Linked DNA regions of Alicycliphilus denitrificans K601. The protein of the gene in region 2 interacts with the protein of the main gene of each other region in a pairwise test. Links are inferred from orthologs where the notes say so. Each region holds a gene or a part of one and is shown on either strand. Other genes may lie near its edges. The genes, in order: ALIDE2_RS14555, ALIDE2_RS15565 and glnL.

Region 1 (4,256 bases), 220 kb from region 2 along the record:
GCGCTGGGCGTGCTGCCCGTCATGGGCCGCGTGGTGGCCTGCGTGCCGCCGTCGGTGCTGGGCGGCGCCGGGCTGGTGCTGTTCGGCACGGTGGCGGCCAGCGGCATACGCACCCTGTCCAAGGTGGACTACCAGAACAACATGAACCTGATCGTGGTCGCCACCTCGGTGGGCGCGGGCCTGATTCCCGTCGTCGCGCCCAAGTTCTACGCGCAGTTCCCCGACTGGTTCGCGACCATTTTCCACTCCGGCATCAGCGCCACGGCCCTGGTCGCCATCGTGCTCAACCTGCTGTTCAACCACTTCAAGCGGGGCAACTCGGACCAGCAGTCGGTGTTCGTCGCGGCCTCCGACCGCACGCTGAGCGCGCATGTGCTGGCCAGCCTGTACGACGGCGACGTGGTGGTCGACGGCAAGCTCTACGACAAGAACGGCAGGCTGGTGCCCGTGGCGGGCGCGCACGCGCACTGACGCGCCGATCTACTGATCCGCCAGCGCCTGCAGCAGTTCGGTCTCGATGCGGATCTGCTGTGCGTTGCTCTGCAGCTCCGGGCCCTGCACCAGGAAGGTGTCCTCTACGCGCTCGCCCAGAGTGCTGACCTTGGCCAGCTGCACGTTCAGGCCATGGCGCGAGAGTACGCGCGCCACCATGTACAGCAGGCCGGCGCGGTCGCTGGCGGAGATGCTGATGAGCCAGCGCTGGGCCTGCTCGTCGGGGCGCAGCGTCACGCGCGGCGCGATGGGGAAGCTCTTGACGCGGCGCGACACGCGCCTGCGCGCGGGCTCGGGCAGCGCGCCCTGGTCCTCGATGGCGCGCTGCAGGTCGCTCTCGACCATGTGGATGAGCTCGCGGTAGGCGCCGGGCTGGCTGGAGGCCACGACCTGGAACGTGTCCAGCGCGTGGCCGTTGCGCGCCGTGTGCACGCGCGCGTCCAGGATGGAGAAGCCCGCCCGGTCGAAGTAGCCGCAGATGCGGGCGAACAGGTCGGCCCGGTCGGGCGCGTAGACCAGCACCTCCAGCCCCTCGCCGGCCAGGGACAGGCGGGCGCGCACGATGGCCCGCGTGCTGCCCACGTGGCGCGAGAGGTGGCGCGTGTGCCAGGCGATGTCGGGCGCCTCGTGGCGCATGAAGTAGCTCACGTCCAGCGTCCCCCACAGGCGCTTGTGCGCCTCGTGGGGCAGGGCGCTCAGGGCCAGCAGGATCAGCGCCTCGCGTTTGCGCGCCTCGATCTCGGCGGCGGCGTCGGGCGCGCGCCCGCCCAGCATGCGCAGCGTGGCGCGGTACAGGTCTTCGAGCAGCTTGCCCTTCCAGGCGTTCCAGACCTTCGGGGACGTGCCGCGGATGTCGGCCACGGTGAGCAGGTACAGGGCGGTGAGGTAGCGCTCGTTGCCCACGCGCCGCGCGAACGCCGCGATCACGCCGGGGTCGGACAGGTCCTGCTTCTGCGCCACCTGGCTCATGGTGAGGTGCTCGGCCACGAGGAATTCGATGAGCCGCGCGTCCTCGCGCTCCACGCCGTGCTGGCGGCAAAAGTGCCGAGCCTCCTGCGCGCCGATCTGCGAATGGTCGCCGCCGCGGCCCTTGCCGATGTCGTGGAACAGCGCCGCGACGTACAGGATCCAGGGCTTGTCCCAGCCCGCAGCCAGCTGCGAGCAGAACGGGTACTCGTGCGCATGTTCGGCCATGAAGAAGCGCCGCATGTTGCGCAGCACCATGAGGATGTGCTGGTCCACCGTGTAGACGTGGAACAGGTCGTGCTGCATCTGGCCCACGATGCGGCGGAACGGCCACAGGTAGCGCCCCAGCACCGAGGTCTGGTTCATGAGCCGCATGGCGTGCGTGATGCCGCGCGGCTGGCGCAGTATCTGCATGAACAGCGCGCGGTTGGCCGGGTCGTGGCGAAAGCGCCTGTCCATCACGGCGCGCGCGTTGTAGAGCGCGCGCAGCGTGCGCGCAGACAGGTCCTTCAGGCCCAGCGTGCTCTCATAGAGCAGGAAGGTCTCCAGGATGGCGTGCGGGTGCTTCTCGTACAGGTCGTCGCTGGCCACCTCGATGAGCCCGGCCTTCTCGAAGAAGCGCGGGTTGATGGGGCGCAGCTCGTGCGTGGAGGGGTTGAGCCGCTCTTCTATGCCCAGCAGCAGGATCTGGCTGAGCTGCGACACGGCCTTGGCGGCCCAGTAGTAGCGGCGCATCAGCGTTTCGCTGGCGCGCATGGCCAGCCCCCGGCCGTCCGGCGCGGTGGAGCGGTAGCCGAAGGCCTCGGCCACGGCGGTCTGCAGGTCGAACACCAGGCGGTCCTCGCGCCGCTCCGCGAGCACGTGCAGGCGCGCGCGGATGAGGAACAGCAGCGCCTCGTTGCGCTCGATCTGGCGCACCTCGAAGGGCGTGGCCAGGCCGCTGGCCTCCAGCTCGCGCCAGGTGCGGCCCAGCCCCGCCGCGCGGGCCGCCCACAGGATGATCTGCAGGTCGCGCAGGCCGCCGGGCGATTCCTTGCAGTTGGGCTCCAGCGCGTAGGGCGTGTCCTCGTACTTGGTGTGGCGCTGGCGCATCTCCAGCGTCTTGGCGACCAGGAAGGCGCGCGGGTCCATCTGCGCGTCGTAGCGCCGGCGGAAGTCCTCGAACAGCGCCGCGCTGCCGCACACCAGGCGCGATTCCAGCAGCGCGGTCTGCACCGTCACGTCGGCGGCGGACTCCGCCAGGCACTCGGCCGTGGTGCGCACGCTGGAGCCGATCTCCAGGCCCGCGTCCCAGCAGCTGCCGATGAAGGCCTCGATGGGCTTGCGCGCCTCGTCGGCGCACGCCTGCGTGCCGTCGGGCAGCAGCAGCAGCACGTCCACGTCGGAATGCGGGAACAGCTGGGCACGCCCGTAGCCGCCCACTGCCACCAGGGCCCAGCTCTGCGGCAGCTGCGCGTGCGTCCACAGCCGGCACAGCACCGTGTCGGCCAGCGCGGAAAGCCTGCGCAGCAGGCTGCGGATGCCGCGCGTGGAGGCGTCGGGCACGTGCAGCCTGGCCAGCAGGGCGGCCTTGTCCTGGCGGTAGCCGTCGCGCAGCGCGTGCAGAGAGGCGGAGTCGGAAGGGGGCAGAGGATGGCGTGATGACATGAGATGGACTTAGCAAGAACCGTGCGCGCCGGCTCCGTGCCAGGCCCTCAGGTGGTGGTGGCCTTCACGAACGGGGGCAGAGGGGGCGAGCCCGCCGACAGCGTGAGCACGTCGTAGCCCGTGGGCGTGACCAGCACCGTGTGCTCCCACTGGGCCGACAGGCTGCGGTCCTTGGTGATGATGGTCCAGCCGTCCTGGCCCAGTTCCTTGATGTCGCGCTTGCCCTGGTTGAGCATGGGCTCGATGGTGAAAGTCATGCCGGGCACCAGTTCCTGGCCGGTGCCGGGGCGGCCGTAGTGCAGCACCTGGGGGTCTTCGTGGAATTTCTGGCCTATGCCGTGGCCGCAGAACTCGCGCACCACCGACAGGCCGTGGCCCTCGGCGAACTTCTGGATGGCGTGGCCGATGTCGCCCAGGCGCGCGCCGGGCCTGACCTGCTGTATGCCCAGCCACATGGCCTCGTAGGTCAGGGCCGAGAGGCGCTTGGCGGCGATCGAGCATTCGCCGATCATGTACATACGGCTGTTGTCGCCGTACCAGCCGTCCTTGGTGATCACGGTGACGTCCACGTTGACGATGTCGCCCTTCTTGAGCGGCTTGTCGTTCGGTATGCCGTGGCACACCACGTGGTTGACCGAGGTGCACAGGTGGCCCGGGTAGGGCGGATAGCCCGGCGGCTGGTAGCCGATGGTGGCGGACACCGTTCCCTGGCTGACCATGCACTCGGCGCCCAGGCGGTCGATTTCGGCGGTGGTGATGCCGGGCTTGATGTGGGGGGTGATGTAGTCCAGCACTTCGGAGGCCAGGCGGCAGGCCTCGCGCATGCCGGCAATGCCTTGGGCGTCTTTGATGGTGATGCTGCTCATGGCGGAAATTATCCCATTCGCATTCATCCCCTGCAGGCGCCCGGCCGGGGCGCAGGTGGCCGCCGTTAAAATGCCGGGTTGCCACGAATACGCGCCACGGGGCGCGGCGGCCCCATTCAGCGGCCGCCGGCGCCCGGCGGCGGCAAGCCTTTTCCTCCCATCACTCCAGGCCGCTACACCGTGACCTTGCACATCACCACGCTGGAGGGCGGCAATGCCCTCAGTACCTTCCGCGCCCAGCAACTGCTGCCCCAGCTGCAGGCCATCCATCCCAAGATCGAAGGC
Region 2 (3,760 bases):
TGGCGCCGTCCTGGAAGGCGGCCCAGCCGCCGGCCCGCCAGCTTGTGGGCCGGGTGACATAATCCACGTCCCCCTCCCTCTGCCCGTTCCCGCCCGTATGCCACTCGCCATCAGCATCGCCCAGCTCAATTTCGTGGTGGGCGACCTGCAGGGCAATGCCCAAAAGATCATCGACGCTGCCCGCCAGTCTTATGCCGCCGGCGCGCGGCTGCTGCTCACGCCCGAACTGGCCATTTGCGGCTACGCGGCCGAGGACCTGTTCCTGCGCCCCGCCTTCCTGGCGGCCTGCGACGAGGCCGTGCAGGCCGTAGCGCGCGGGACGGCGGACCTCGCGGGCCTGGCCATCGTGCTGGGCCACCCCCGGGCAGCCGCGCCGGGCGCGCCGGCCTTCAGCTCCTGCCTGAACGCCGCCAGCGTGCTGCGCGCGGGCCGCGTCGAGCAGACCTACGCCAAGCGCGAGCTGCCCAACTACCAGGTGTTCGATGAACGCCGCTACTTCGTGGCGGGCGACGCGCCCTGCGTGTTCGAGGTAGAAGGCGTGCGCGTGGGCCTGCTGATCTGCGAGGACGCATGGTTCTCCGCCCCGGCGCGCGACGCGGCGGCGGCGGGCGCGCAGCTGCTGGCCGTAATCAACGCCTCGCCCTTCCACCTGGGCAAGGGCGCCGAGCGCGAGCAGACCATGCGCGAGCGCGTGGCCGAGACGGGCCTGCCGCTGGTCTACGCCCACCTGGTGGGCGGGCAGGACGAGGTGGTGTTCGAGGGACGCTCGTTCGCGCTGAACGCCGACGGCACGGTAGCGATGCGTGCGCCGGCTTTCGAGGAAAAACTGGTGTTTGCGCAGGTCCATCAAGCGCAAGCAGGTATCGAGATGGAAGCAGATGTGGCCCCTGAGCGCAGCTTGGAGGCCGACCTGTGGGACGCCCTGGTGCTGGGCGTGCGTGACTACGTGGGCAAGAACGGCTTCCCCGGCGCGCTGCTGGGGCTGTCGGGCGGTATCGACTCGGCCCTGGTGCTGGCCATCGCCGTGGACGCGCTGGGCGCGGACAAGGTGCGCACGGTGATGATGCCCTCGCCCTACACGGCCGATATCAGCTGGATCGACGCGCGCGACATGGCGGCACGCCTTGGCGTGCGCTACGACGAGATCGCCATCGCCCCGCAGTTCGAGGCTTTCAAGGCTGCGCTCGCGCCGCTGTTCGAGGGCCGCGCCGAGGACACCACCGAGGAGAACCTGCAGGCGCGCATCCGCGGCACGCTGCTGATGGCCTTGTCCAACAAGTTCGGCGCCGTGGTGCTCACCACCGGCAACAAGAGCGAGATGGCCACGGGCTACTGCACGCTCTACGGCGACATGGCCGGGGGCTTCGCCGTGATCAAGGACGTGGTGAAGACCCGCGTGTTCGACCTGGCACGCTGGCGCAACGCCAACGACCCGTACGGCACGGGCGCCAACCCCATTCCAGAGCGCATCATCATCCGCCCCCCGAGTGCCGAGCTGCGCCCGGACCAGAAAGACCAGGACAGCCTGCCGCCTTACGAGGTGCTCGATGCGATCCTGGCGCGCTATATGGAAAATGACGAGCCGGTGGAGGACATCGTGCGCGCCGGCTACGACCGGGCCGACGTGGAGCGCGTCACCCGCCTCATCAAGATCAACGAGTACAAGCGCCGCCAAGCCCCCGTGGGCGTGCGGGTCACGCGCCGCAGCTTCGGCAAGGACTGGCGCTACCCGATCACGAACAAATTCAGGGCCTGACGCCCCTCGGCCACGCCCCCCGCTTCACCCACATTCCAGGAGTCCACGCCATGCAAATGATCACCGCCGTCATCAAGCCTTTCAAACTGGAAGAGGTCCGCGAGGCGCTGGCCGAGTGCGGCGTGACGGGGCTGACGGTGACCGAGGTGAAGGGCTTCGGCCGCCAGAAAGGGCATACCGAGCTTTACCGCGGCGCCGAATACGTGGTGGATTTCTTGCCCAAGGTCAAGATCGAGGTGGTGGTGCGCACCGAGGACGTGGACCGCTGCGTGGATGCCATCGTGGCCGCGGCGCGCACGGGCAAGATCGGCGACGGCAAGATCTTCGTAACCGCCGTGGAGCGCGTGGTGCGCATACGCACGGGGGACCTGGACGACGCGGCCGTGTGACCGTATCGGTCAGATCACGTCGCGCAGGGGGATCGTGCTGGCGCTGAGGCCAGCGTCCTGCACCAGCGCGGCGAGCAGGGCCGCAGGCTCGATGCCCGTGCGGATCAGCCCCATCTGCCACTCGCTCATGAGGCCGCAGCGCTCGGAGTGCCGCAGGAAGTCCAGCAGGCCGCCGTAGTAGCCATTGGTATCGAGCAGGCCTACGGGCTTGTCGTGGTAGCCCAGCTGGCGCCAGGTCCAGACCTCGAACAGCTCCTCCAGCGTGCCTATGCCGCCGGGCAGTGCCAGGAAGGCGTCGCTGCGCTCGGCCATCATGGCCTTGCGTTCGTGCATGCTCGTGACGACGTGCAGCTCGTCGCACAGGTGGTTGGCCAGCTCTTTGTCCACCAGCGCCTGGGGAATGATGCCGACCACGCGCCCGCCCGCCAAGCGCGTGGCCTCGGCCACCGTGCCCATCAGGCCGCTGCGCCCGCCGCCATAGACCAGTTGCCCGCCATGCTGGCCGATCCAGCGGCCCACGGCCACGGCGGCCTCGGTGAACAAGGAGTTGTTGCCGGGACGCGAGCCCAGGTACACGCAGATGGAAAAGGCAGCATCAGCCATGGATAAACCTTTGGTAGAGCGCGGCGGCCCAGGTCGCGCCGCACAGCAGCAGGCTCAGCAGCACGGCGGCGCTACCCATGTCCTTGGCGCGCTTGGACAGTTCGTGCAGTTCGGGGCCGATGCGGTCGATGGCCGCCTCTATGCCCGAGTTGAGCAGTTCGGTGATCAGCACCAGCACCACAGTGCCGGCTAGCAGCGCGGTCTCCGTCCAGCCGTTGCCGAGCCAGAACGCCAGCGGCAGCAGCACGGCGGCCAGGCACAGCTCCTGGCGGAAGGCCTTCTCGCCCCAGCCCGCGCGCAGCCCCGCGACGGAGTAGCTCGTGGCATGCCACAGCCGGTTCAGGCCGGTGCGCTGCTTGTGCGGGTGGGGGCTGGCGGGCGGCAGGGACATGGGCGGTGGCGTCGGTGGGCGATGGGGCGGCCCCGGCACGACCGTGGCCGGGGCGCTGCCCGTCATTTGTTCTTGCGCGGGCGCGGCGGCAGCTCGTGATGCACCAGGCGGGTGCCCGCCAGCGCATCGTGCCAGAACTGGCGCTGCGGGTGGAGATAGCTGGCCAGGGCCCAGAAGATGACCCACAGGGTCAGCAGCAGGAGGGTCGCCAGCACGGGTATGCCTGCCGCGTACGCCGCCAGCGGCGGCAGGAACCACAGCCAGCTCAGCAGGTAGCGCAGCAGCGCACGCCACTGGCTGATGGCGCGGCCCTGGCTGTCCACCACGCGGATGTGCCAGGTCTTCATGGCCAAGGTATGCCCCCGGGACCAGAACCAGACGAAGTAGATGCCGAAGACGACGAACAGGAAGGCCTGCAGCGCATGGCGGTTGTCCAGCGCATGGCGGGTCTGCGTCAGCGTGCCGAACAGGTAGCCGGCGATGAACACCACGCCGAACATCAGCATGCCCTCGTACAGCCAGCAGGCCATGCGGCGGTACAGTGGGGGGGCCATGGTGCCCGCCGACGGGGCCGGCGGGGAGGGTGTCGCGGCGTTGGATGACTGGGTGGAGCCTGGCTGG
Region 3 (4,021 bases), 1.8 Mb from region 2 along the record:
GCATGTTCGAGCAGCCCGAGAAGAGCTATTCGTGGTGGGACTACCGGCAGCTGGGCTTTCAGAAGAACCGCGGCCTGCGCATAGACCACATCCTGGTGAGCGAGGCGCTGCGCGCGGGCGTGACGGCCTGCCGTATCGACCGCGCGCCGCGCAAGAACCCGCAGCCCAGCGACCACGCGCCGGTGGTCGCCACGCTGGGCTAAAGCTACTCTTTCAGTAGCTGCCAGCGCTTTCCCATCAAGCGCTAGGGCCTGTTCATCTCCAAAACGGGAGATGCGTTGCCTCGCCGTGGGGGCAGATGCGCGAAGCGTGGCGCGGCCAATAGCCGTAGCTATTGGCAAGCCGCGCGACAAAGCAGATGCCCCCCACGGCGGGGCAACCCGAAGGGAAGGACGAATGCCGGGCGCATTGCGGCGTTGCGGCGCTTGCCAATAGCTGCGGCTATTGGCGCGCACCGCGCCTTGCACTGCATCCCGGCATTCGTCCTTCGCACTCCCGTTTTGGAGGTGAACAGGCCCTGGCCTTTTTCATACCTCATCCGGCGCATCGAGCCCCAGTTCCTGGATCTTGCGCGTGATGGTGTTGCGGCCTATGCCCAGGCGCTGCGCGGCCTCCATGCGCCGACCGTGCGTGGCCTGCAGGGCGGTGCGGATCAGGCGCGACTCGAAGCGGCGCGCCAGCGCTTCCCACACCTCGGGCCGGCCGTCCTGCAGCAGCCTTTGCGCCTCGCGCTCCAGCGCCAGCTCCCAGCCCTCGTCGGCCGCCGCCGCGGGCGCATGGACGGGCGCGCCCGCCTGCAGCACCTCGGGCGGCAGGTCCCGCGCCGAGATCACCTGGGCCGGCGCCATGACGGTGAGCCAGTGGCAGATGTTCTCGAGCTGGCGCACGTTGCCGGGGAAGGCGAAGCGCATGAGCGTCTCCAGCGCCGCGTCGGAGATGCGCTTGGGCTCCACGCCCAGCTGGCGCGCGCTGCGCTGCAGAAAGTGGCGCGTGAGCATGGGCACGTCCTCGCGGCGCTCGCGCAGCGCAGGAAGGCGCAGGCGGATGACGTTGAGGCGGTGGAACAGGTCCTCGCGGAACGCGCCGTCCCGTACGCGCTGCTCCAGGTCCTGGTGCGTGGCGGCAATCACGCGCACATGGGACTTGACGGCGGCGTGGCCGCCCACGCGGTAGAACTGGCCGTCGGACAGCACGCGCAGCAGGCGCGTCTGCAGGTCGAAGGGCATGTCGCCGATCTCGTCAAGGAACAGCGTGCCGCCCTCGGCCTGCTCGAACCGCCCGCGCCGCTGCGTCTGCGCGCCGGTGAAGGCGCCGCGCTCGTGGCCGAACAGCTCGCTCTCCAGCAGGTCCTTCGGGATGGCGGCGGTGTTGATGGCCACGAACGGCCCGCCGGCCACGGGCGAGTGCTTGTGCAGCGCGCGCGCCACCAGTTCCTTGCCCGAGCCCGATTCGCCTGTGACCAGCACCGTGACCACGCTCTGGGACAGGCGCCCGATGGCGCGGAACACGTCCTGCATGGCCGGCGCCTGGCCCAACATCTCGGGCGCGTCGGCCTGCTGCTGCTCGGCCACCTGCTCGCGCTCGCTTTCCTCCACGGCGCGGCGAATCAGCTCCACGGCCTTGGGCACGTCGAAGGGCTTGGGCAGGTATTCGAACGCGCCGCCCTGGAAGGCGGACACGGCGCTGTCCAGGTCGGAATAGGCTGTCATGACGATGACCGGCAGGCCCGGCAGCTGCGCGCGCACCTGTTCCAGCAGCTGCAGGCCCGAGTCGCCGGGCATGCGTATGTCGCTCACCAGCACCTGCGGCCCCTGCTGCGCCGCGCCGCCCGCGGCCACGCCGGCCAGCGCGTCCAGCACCTCGCGCGCCTGCGTGAAGCTGCGCGTGGGCAGGCCCTCGCGCGCCAGCGCCCTCTCCAGGACGAAGCGAATCGAGGGGTCGTCGTCCACTATCCAGATCGGCTTCATGTATTGGTGCTCCCTTTCCCGTAGGTCTTGCATGGCCGGGATCAGGGCAGCGGGATGAGGATGCGAAAGTCCGTGCGGCCCGGTTCGCTGTCGCAGTCGATCAGGCCCTGGTGCCGCTGCACGAAGGTTTGCGCCAGCGTCAGGCCTAGCCCCGATCCACCGTCCCGGCCCGTCACCAGCGGATAAAAGATCCGCTCCCTGATGGCCTCGGGCACGCCCGGCCCGTTGTCGATGACATGCAATTCCAATGCCAGGCGGTAGCGCTGGCGCCCGAACGTGACCTGCCGGGCCACGCGCGTGCGCAGGGTGATCTGTGCGTCGCCGGCGGCGATGCGCTCGGCGAGCGCCTGAGCGGCGTTCTGCACGATGTTGAGCAGCGCCTGCAGGAGCTGCGCGCGGTCGCCGCGGAACTCGGGGATGGAGGTGTCATAGTCGCGCAGCACGGCCAGACCCTGGGGGTATTCGGCCAGCACCAGGGAGCGCACGCGCTCGCAGACTTCGTGGATGTTCACGTCGCCCACCTGGTGCGGGTGGCGGTGCGGCGCCAGCAGACGGTCCACCAGGCCCTGCAGGCGGTCGGCCTCGTGGATGATGACCTGGGTGTATTCGGCAAGCTCGGGGCCAGGCAGCTCCATCTGCAACAGCTGCGCCGCGCCGCGTATGCCGCCCAGCGGGTTCTTGATCTCGTGCGCCAGGTTGCGGATCAGCTCCTTGTGCGCCTGGGCCTGCTCGCGCAGGCGCTCCTCGCGGTCCTGGCGCGCCTGGGCCTCCAGCGGCCACAGCTCCACGATCACCTCGCTGCCGGGCTCGGCCCGCGCCACGTTGGCGTGCACGGGCAGCGGCTCCTGCGGCGGACGGCGCAGCGCGGCCTCGAAGCGCAGCGCCGCGAAGTCGCGCCCGCGCGCGCCCGCCAGCGCCTTGCGCAGGATGGCCGGGTCGGTCAGCAGCGCGCCGAAGTCCGTGCCCTCCAGCATGCGGCGCGACAGGCCCAGGGCGTCCTCCAGCGCGGCGTTGACGAACACCACTGCACCATCGGGGTGCAGCACGGCCACCAGCGTGGAGATGAGGTCCAGCGCCTGGTAGCGCTCCGCGGGCCGGGGTGCCGAAATGATGGTGTCCCCTTGCCTTGCCCGCGCTTACTTGTTCAAGCGCGCGAGTTCGCGCTTGATGCCGGCCACGTCGGCCTCGGCGCGGCTCACGGCGGACTTGAGCTCGGCCGTGCGCTCGATGTAGCCCTGCGGGTTGCGCATCTCCAGGGCCGATCGCTGGGGATAGCCGTCGTTGTATTCCTTGCGCAGCTCGGCCAGGCGCGCCTCGGCCTTACGCAACTCGGCCTCGAGGATGGCGCGCGCATCGGCGTCGCGTGCGCGCTGGTCGGCCGCATCCACGCGCGGCGCATTCGCCGGCGGGCTGCCGGCGCCGGCCCCGCCGCTTGGCGCCGCCGCGGCCGGCCGCGGGGCCTGCAGCACCGTCACGTTGCCGCCTTCGACGAGCTTGCAGCCGCGCTCCTTGGCCTGGGCGGCGTTGTTGGTGTACTCGTTGCCGCAGCGGTAGATGCGGTCCTGCGCCCAGGCGGGCTGCAGCATGGCGGCAATGACGGTCAGGGCGAACAGGCTGTGTTTCATCGAACTCCTCACATGACATGCGCGGCGCATGCACGGCGGCGCTGAGTATCCCCCAATCCCCCCGGACCGCCAATTGCGGCGCCCGATTCGCCCACGCGGGCCACCATGCAAAAGGGGCGGCCGCGGCCGCCCCTGGCACACCGCCGGGAGGCCGAAGCGCCCCCCTGCGCCGCTCACAGCGAGTAGTACATGTCGTACTCGACGGGATGCGGCGCCATGCGGAAACGCTGCACTTCGCCCATCTTGAGCTCGATGTAGGCGTCCAGCATGTTGTCGGAGAACACGCCGCCCTTGGTCAGGAAGCCGCGGTCCTTGTCCAGCGCCTCCAGCGCCTGGTCCAGGCTGTGGCACACGGTGGGCACCAGCTTGTCCTCCTCGGGCGGCAGGTGGTACAGGTCCTTGGTGGCGGCCTCGCCCGGGTGGATCTTG

What was found.
Region 1: the proteins of ALIDE2_RS15565 (region 2) and ALIDE2_RS14555 interact in binary tests that used the Escherichia coli proteins (3 or more experiments, as listed by UniProt). The link is inferred for Alicycliphilus denitrificans K601 from one-to-one orthologs.
Region 3: the proteins of ALIDE2_RS15565 (region 2) and glnL interact in binary tests that used the Escherichia coli proteins (3 or more experiments, as listed by UniProt). The link is inferred for Alicycliphilus denitrificans K601 from one-to-one orthologs.

What each region holds. Positions count from the first base shown.
Region 1 is NC_015422.1:3,059,945-3,064,200, reverse strand. Bases 281-3,492 are described here. They hold ALIDE2_RS14555 ([protein-PII] uridylyltransferase), read right to left. Parts: upstream 3,106-3,492; coding sequence 481-3,105; downstream 281-480. Other genes in these bases: map (type I methionyl aminopeptidase), read right to left, coding at 3,153-3,492; ALIDE2_RS14560 (nucleobase:cation symporter-2 family protein), read left to right, coding at 281-471. In the rest of the region: more of ALIDE2_RS14560, read left to right, coding at 1-280; more of map, read right to left, coding at 3,493-3,971; purL (phosphoribosylformylglycinamidine synthase), read left to right, coding at 4,152-4,256.
Region 2 is NC_015422.1:3,278,801-3,282,560, reverse strand. Bases 760-3,475 are described here. They hold ALIDE2_RS15565 (P-II family nitrogen regulator), read left to right. Parts: upstream 760-1,806; coding sequence 1,807-2,145; downstream 2,146-3,475. Other genes in these bases: ALIDE2_RS15550 (RDD family protein), read right to left, coding at 3,202-3,475; ALIDE2_RS15555 (diacylglycerol kinase), read right to left, coding at 2,741-3,139; ALIDE2_RS15560 (LOG family protein), read right to left, coding at 2,155-2,748; ALIDE2_RS15570 (NAD+ synthase), read left to right, coding at 760-1,756. In the rest of the region: more of ALIDE2_RS15570, read left to right, coding at 98-759; more of ALIDE2_RS15550, read right to left, coding at 3,476-3,760. UniProt on the Escherichia coli protein: P-II indirectly controls the transcription of the glutamine synthetase gene (glnA). P-II prevents NR-II-catalyzed conversion of NR-I to NR-I-phosphate, the transcriptional activator of GlnA. When P-II is uridylylated to P-II-UMP, these events are reversed.
Region 3 is NC_015422.1:1,512,602-1,516,622, reverse strand. The notes cover bases 1,045-4,021. They hold glnL (nitrogen regulation protein NR(II)), read right to left. Parts: upstream 3,080-4,021; coding sequence 2,009-3,079; downstream 1,045-2,008. Other genes in these bases: glnA (type I glutamate--ammonia ligase), read right to left, coding at 3,766-4,021; ALIDE2_RS07160 (hypothetical protein), read right to left, coding at 3,104-3,592; ntrC (nitrogen regulation protein NR(I)), read right to left, coding at 1,045-1,967. Also shown: xth (exodeoxyribonuclease III), read left to right, coding at 1-203; more of ntrC, read right to left, coding at 528-1,044.